2 regions of the Streptomyces sp. CNQ329 genome follow, and region 1 is predicted to be linked to the other one. Evidence: riboswitches for the same ligand, from Rfam matches in the RefSeq annotation. Region 1 holds a riboswitch; the other holds the start of a gene.
The links. A riboswitch is a leader RNA that binds a small molecule or an ion and turns the genes downstream of it on or off. The one in region 1 is predicted to bind S-adenosylmethionine.
Positions count from the first base shown of each region.

Region 2: another riboswitch for S-adenosylmethionine. It lies ahead of I003_RS0107710 (aminotransferase class V-fold PLP-dependent enzyme); the one in region 1 lies ahead of thrC (threonine synthase).

Region 1 covers NZ_AXVU01000049.1:171-3,574, forward strand. The annotation lists gene I003_RS37050 (glucosyl-3-phosphoglycerate synthase) at 278-1,420, opposite strand; SAM riboswitch class I at 1,601-1,740, shown strand; gene thrC (threonine synthase) at 1,758-3,062, shown strand; gene I003_RS0125385 (MoaD/ThiS family protein) at 3,059-3,337, shown strand.
Region 2 covers NZ_AXVU01000008.1:126,531-129,934, reverse strand. The annotation lists gene I003_RS0107710 (aminotransferase class V-fold PLP-dependent enzyme) at 495-1,871, opposite strand; SAM riboswitch class IV at 2,053-2,170, opposite strand; gene trpD (anthranilate phosphoribosyltransferase) at 2,280-3,347, opposite strand.

The sequences.
Region 1 (3,404 bases):
TTCGAGGCTTTGACACTTCGAAGATCAGCCGGTGGCCGTTCATCTATGCGGGACTCACCCTGACGCCGGAGCAAACCCCCGGAACAGGTCGAACCCCGTACACCACTTCCCAGGACGCAGCCGAGCCCTTGCCGGGTCTCGGGGCGGAGCCCCGGTGGGGGTGTGGGGGCGGAGCCCCCGGGGGGTCTCGGGGCGGAGCCCCGAGTTTCGGGAAGGGGCGGGTTCGGGGATCCCCCTCCGGCCCGCCACCGGCCCGGTGTCGCCCGCCCGGCGAGGGCTACGCCGCGCGGCGTTCCACGTACTCCCGGATCTCCTCCATCGGCGGTCGCTCCTCCGTGTCGACCCCGTACGTCCGCGGCTCGAACGTCCCGTCCTCGCCCCGGTCGAACTGCGTCAGCCGCGGCCGTACGAGGTGCCCCCGCGCCAGCCGCAACTGGGCCGTGCGGTAGATCGCCGCCGCCATCCGGCCGAGGGCGCGGTCGTCCTGGTGGCGGTGGTGGCGGACGCCGACGTCGACCTGGGCCAGCGCGTCCAGCCCCACCGTGTGCAGCGCGTCGACGAGCAGGCCCAGTTCGACCCCGTACCCGACCGGGAACGGCAGCCGTTCCAGCAGTGAGCGCCGCGCCGCGTATTCGCCGCCCAGCGGTTGGACGAAGCCGGCGAGCAGCGGCCAGTGCAGGTTCAGCAGGGGCCGGGCCACCAGCTCCGTCACCCGCCCGCCTTGCCCGCCCGGCCCGCCCCGCACGGCCGGTCCCGAACCCGCCGCCCCCGCGGAGCCGCCCGCCGAGCCGCCCACGGAGCCGCCAGCCGACCCGCCCACGGAGTCGCCAGCCGCCGCGTCACCCGCCGCACCCGCCACCGCGTCACCCGTACCGCCCACCGCACCACCGGCATCACCCGTACCACCCACCGCCCCGCCCAGCGGCCTGTCGTATACCGCCTTCACGAAGTCCACGTCCGGCTCCGTCAGCAGCGGCCCCACGATCCCGCTCACGAACGCCGTGTCGAAGTCCCGCAGGTCCGCGTCCACGAAGCACACGATCTCGCCGCGGGTCACCAGCAGCGACCGCCACAGCACCTCGCCCTTGCCCGGCAGAGCCGGCACCCGCGGCAGGACGTCGTCGCGGTGCACGACCCGCGCCCCGGCCGCCGCGGCGACCTCCGCTGTGCGATCGGTGGAGCCGGAGTCCATCACGACCAGTTCGTCCACGAGCGGTCCGCCGTCGGCGGTGGTCATCAGTTCCGTCCGGATCGCCGTGACGATCGCCCCGACGGTGGCCTCCTCGTTGAGCGCGGGCAGCACCACGCTCACCGTCCCGCGCGCTCCCAGCGCGCGCTTGGCCGCCTGGAGCCGCGCGGGCGGCCGGTCCGCCGCGGACCAGGACCGCTTCCTCAGCCACTGCTCCACGTCTTCGAGCACCTGCGGGCCTCCCCTTGCCGGTGGTCCTGTGGGTGTGAGGGCCGTCTCGCGTATCGGACGGCCCTCACAACTGTCCTGGTCGTCGGTTACAGTCTTGAACAACGTGCGTGACGTCCCTATGTCGGGGTCCGCACGCCCCATAAAAGCGCCGGGCGGCCCCGCCGGGCCGGCGCCATACAGAGCTCATCCAGAGGGGCAGAGGGAACGGCCCGTTGAAGCCCCGGCAACCCTCCGTCCGGCACTCGCGACGCTGCGAGGCCCCGGACGGTGATGGTGCCAATTCCGTCCTGCGGCGAGATGCGTCGCGGGGAAGATGAGGAGAGAGGGCCTCGCCAGTATGGCTGTAGACACAGCTCCGACCCCCGCCGCCGTCGACGGCGGCCCCGATCTGGGCCCTGCCGTCGCGTTGTCGTGCCGCGAGTGCGGGGAGCGGGTACCGCTGGGTCCGGTGTTCGCGTGCCAGTCGTGTTTCGGGCCGCTGGAGGCGGCGTACGAGCTCCCCGGCGGCGACGCCGAGTCCGCCGCCCGGCTGCGGACGCGCATCGAGGCGGGGCCGCGGAGTATCTGGCGGTACGCGCCGCTGCTGCCGGTCCCCGCGGACGTGGCGGCCAAGCCGAACCTGAACCCCGGTTTCACCCGGCTGCACCGCGCCGACCGGCTGGCGGCGGAGCTGGGGGTCACGGGCGCGCTGCACGTCAAGGACGACTCGGGCAACCCGACGCACTCCTTCAAGGACCGGGTCGTCGCCATCGCCGTCGAGGCCGCCCGCGCCTTCGGCTTCACCACGCTGTCCTGTTCCTCCACGGGTAATCTGGCCGGTGCGGTCGGCGCCGCCGCCGCGCGGGCGGGGCTGCGTTCGTGCGTGTTCATCCCGTACGACCTGGAGCACGCGAAGGTCGTCATGGCCGCGGTCTACGGCGGTGACGTCGTCGGCATCGAGGGCACGTACGACGACGTGAACCGTTTCTGCTCGGAGCTGATCGGCGACCCGGCGGGCGAGGGCTGGGGCTTCACGAACGTCAACCTGCGCCCGTACTACGCGGAGGGCTCCAAGACCCTCGCCTTCGAGATATGCGAGCAGCTCGGCTGGCGGCTCCCGGACAACATCGTCATCCCGGTCGCCTCCGGCTCCCAGCTCACCAAGATCGACAAAGGGCTGAAGGAGCTGATCGCGACGGGGCTGGTCGAGGAGCGTCCGTACAAGATCTTCGGCGCCCAGGCGGCCGGCTGCTCCCCGGTTTCGCGGGCTTTCAGGGACGGCCACGACGTGGTGCGTCCCGTGCGGCCCGACACCATCGCCAAGTCCCTCGCCATCGGCAACCCGGCCGACGGCCCGTACGTGCTGGACATCGCCCGCCGCACCGGTGGCGCGGTGGAGGACGTCACGGACGCCGAGGTCGTCGACGCGGTCAAGCTGCTGGCCCGTACCGAGGGGGTCTTCGCGGAGACGGCCGGCGGCGTGACCTTCGGCGTGCTGGCGAAGCTCGTCGCGGACGGCCGGATCGATCCGGCCGAGACCACCGTCGCGATCAACACCGGTGACGGTCTGAAGACCCTCGACGCGGTCGCTCCCACCACGGGGCCGAGCGCGATCATTCGTCCCACACTCGACTCCTTCCGAGAGGCCGGCCTCGCATCATGAGCGTGAACGTCCGAATTCCGACCATCCTCCGTACGTATACCGACGGGCAGGCAGAGGTGAGCGCCGAGGGCGCGACCCTGGCCGAGGTGATCGAAGACCTGGAGAAGAACCACCGCGGCATCGCCGGCCGGGTGCTGGACGATCAAGGCAAGCTGCGCCGCTTCGTGAACGTCTACGTGAACGATGACGACGTCCGCTTCGCCGATGGCCTGCAGACTCCCACCCCGGAGGGGGCCGGAGTCTCGATCATTCCGGCGGTCGCGGGAGGCTGCTGAACCCCCTCGTCGTGCCTACGGCCCCGCCGATCCGGAGTGGGGCCGTTCGCATGTCCGTACACGCGAT
Region 2 (3,404 bases), on a different contig from region 1:
GATGAGGGATCTTTCATCCGTACGCCCTCACCGACGACCCGGAGGGCGCCACTCCGCCCGCCCGGGTGACGTGGGAGGGCGACGGGTCCTCCTCTCCCGCACGCCGACCCGGGCAACGAGCTGCGCGGCCTGGTGCGCCGGCCCGGGAGGGACCGCGGCAGCTCGTCGAGCCGCGTGAGCTGACGATGTCCCGGCCGCTGGAGCACGACGGCACGGGCCGCCGAACGATCTTCGACTCCGACGGCCGTGCAGGGGCTCGCTCGAACGGCCCTCGGGCCAGGTGCGCCGGGCCGAGGTCGGCATCGGCACGAAGGGCGGGCCGGACGCGGCGGCGTTCGTCGTCGCCCTCCACACCGAGCGCGAGGGCGCACAGGTGAGCGAGTCCGAGGGCGCTGCCGGAGGCACTGCTGCGCGCCCGGGAGTTCCCGGCGGACGCGGCCGAACGGACGCTGCGCATGGTGCTCATCGGGGCGCGCCCGGCCGGTACCCCGCTCTCAGGCCGCGGCCGGCTCCGCGCCGGAGGCCGGTACGCAACGGCCGTCCACCGTGCGGTACGACCACCGCGCCCCGTCACGCACCAGCGACCCCAGCGCCGCCAGGAACCGGTCCACGTGCTCGTCCGGCGTCCCCGCCCCGAAGCTGACCCGCACCGCGTTCAGCGGCCGCTCCCCGTCCCCCGGGCCGCCCCCGCACTCCGCCGACTCGCCCGCCTCGCCGAGCAGCGCCCGCACCAGCGGGTGCGCGCAGAACAGCCCGTCCCGCACGCCGATCCCGTGCTCCGCCGACAGTGCCGCCGCCAGATGCGAGCTGCTCCAGCCGTCGACCACGAACGAGATCACCCCCACCCGGGCCGCGTCCGCGCCGAACAGCGACAGCACCCGCACCCCCGGCAGCGCCGCGAGCCCGGAGAGCACCCGCGCCACCAGCGCCCGCTCGCGCTCCACCAGGGCGTCGAACCCGGCCTCCGTCAGCGCCTTGCACGCCGACGCGATGGCGTACGCGCCGATGACGTTCGGCGACCCCGCTTCGTGCCGCGCCGGCGTCGTCTGCCACTCCACGGCCACTCCCCCGCTCCCGGCCCGCAGCACCCGCCGGCTGGCACCGCCGCCCGCGAGGTAGGGCGGCGCCGCCTGCAGCCAGTCCGCCCGGCCGGCGAGGACGCCGGCGCCGAAGGGCGCGTACAGCTTGTGCCCGGAGAACGCCACCCAGTCCACGCCCAGGTCCGCCACGTCCACCGGGTGGTGCGGCGCCAACTGCGCGGCGTCCAGGACCAGCCGCGCCCCGTGCCGGTGCGCCGCCGCGGTCAGCTCCCGTACGGGCCACAGCTCGCCGGTGACGTTCGAGGCGCCGGTGACGCACACCAGCGCCGGGCCGTCGCCGACCCGCGCGGCGAGCGCGGAGTCCAGCGCCGCCACGGCCTCCCCGGGGCTGCCCGGCGCGGCCAGGACGGTGACCCGGCCGGCCGCGGACCCGTCGTGCTGCCAGGGCAGCAGGGCGGCGTGGTGCTCGGTCTCGAAGACGTAGACCTCGGTCCCCGGCGGCAGCGCGGTCGCCAGCAGGTTGAGCGAGTCGGTGGTGGACCGGGTGAAGACGACCTGGTCGTCGGGGCGGCAGCCGAGGAACCCCGCGACCGTGGCGCGGCTGGACTCGAAGAGTTCGGTGGACAGTTGCGACAGGTAGCCGGCGCCGCGGTGCACGCTGCCGTAGTACGGCGCGTAGGCGGCGACGTCGTCCCAGACGCGCTGCAGCGCCGGCGCGCTGGCGGCGTAGTCCAGGGCGGCGTACTCGGCGTCCCCGCCGGTGACGAGCGGGGCGCGGACCTCGCGGCCGAGGACGGGCAGACAGGCGGAGGCGAGCGTGGACGCGGACATGCGGAACTCCCGTGAGCAGGGGTGGATGCGGGGTGACTGACGGGCCCTACGGCCCGGGAAGAACGCGCGCGACGCCCGGTGGCGGGACGCGCGCGGCGGCGGCGGGGCGGAAGGCCCCTAGCGCATTCGCGTGCTCACGGCGGTACTCCCTCGGCCGACCAGGACCCCTGGATTCGCGAGGGGTCCGCGCTTGCCGCAGACCTCGCTGCCTGCGGCCCGGTCATCACCCGGGGCACCCCGCCACGGACGGAGGGTTGCCGGACAGCGGGCCGGGGCCTTGATCGCTGTCGCTCGTGACCTGGTCAGGAGTATGCGCACCGGAGAGCCGCGGCGCAACCCGGTTGCCCGGACCGTCCGCAACTCTCCGGAAATCGACCACATGTGCCCCGTCGACGCACCCCGGTCCGCTCAGGCGTTGCTGGCCGCGACCCAGCGCTCCAGCACCCGCAGCGCCGCGCCCGAGTCGATCGACTCCGCGGCCCGTACCATGCCCGCCGCGATCCGCTCCGGCAGCGCGCCGTCCGCGTCCGGGGCGAGGGCGGTGAGCGCCGCCGCCGCGTTCAGCAGCACCGCGTCGCGTACGGGACCGGTCTCGCCGGCCAGCAGGCGGCGGGCGACGTCGGCGTTGTACGAGGCGTCCGCGCCCCGCAGCGCCTCCACCGGCACCAGGTCGATGCCCACGTCCCGCGGGTCGAAGCTCTCCTGCCGCACCGCGCCGCCGCGCACGGTCCACACCTGGGAGGTGGCGGTCGTCGTCAGCTCGTCCAGCCCGTCGTCGCCGCGGAAGACGAGCGCCGAGGCGCCGCGCTCGGCCAGCACCCCGGCCATGATCGGCGCCATCCGGGCGTCCGCGACGCCCGTGGCCTGCGCACCGACCCGGGCCGGGTTGGTGAGCGGGCCGAGGAAGTTGAACGGGGTGCTGACGCCCAGCTCCTTGCGGGTCTGGGCGACGTGCCGCATCGCCGGGTGGAACTTCACCGCGAAGCAGAACGTGATGCCCGCCTCCTCCGCGACCTCGGCGACGCGGTCGGGGCTGAGGTCGAGGTTGACCCCCAGCTTCTCCAGCACGTCGGAGGCGCCGGAGGCGGAGGACGCCGCCCTGTTGCCGTGCTTGACGACCTTCGCGCCGGTCCCGGCGACGACGATCGCGGACATGGTGGAGATGTTGACCGTACGGGCCCGGTCGCCGCCGGTGCCCACGACGTCGACCGTGGGGCCGGGGACGGCGATGGTGTTGGCGTGCGCGTACATGGTGCGCACCAGTCCGGAGATCTCCGCGACCGTCTCGCCCTTGGCGCGCAGGGCCACCGCGAACCCGGCGATCTGCGCGTTGCTCGCGCTGCCCGACATGATCTGGTCCATGGCCCAGGCGGTGTCCTCGGCGCCGAGGTCCTCCCCGGCGATCAGCGCGCTGATGACGTCCGGCCAGGAACGCGCCGCCGAGCTGTCGCCTCCTGCTGCCGTCTGCACGCTCATGGCACACCGTCCCCGCGGGTCGTCTCAGTTGTCGGGCGTCAGCCTATCGAGCGCAGA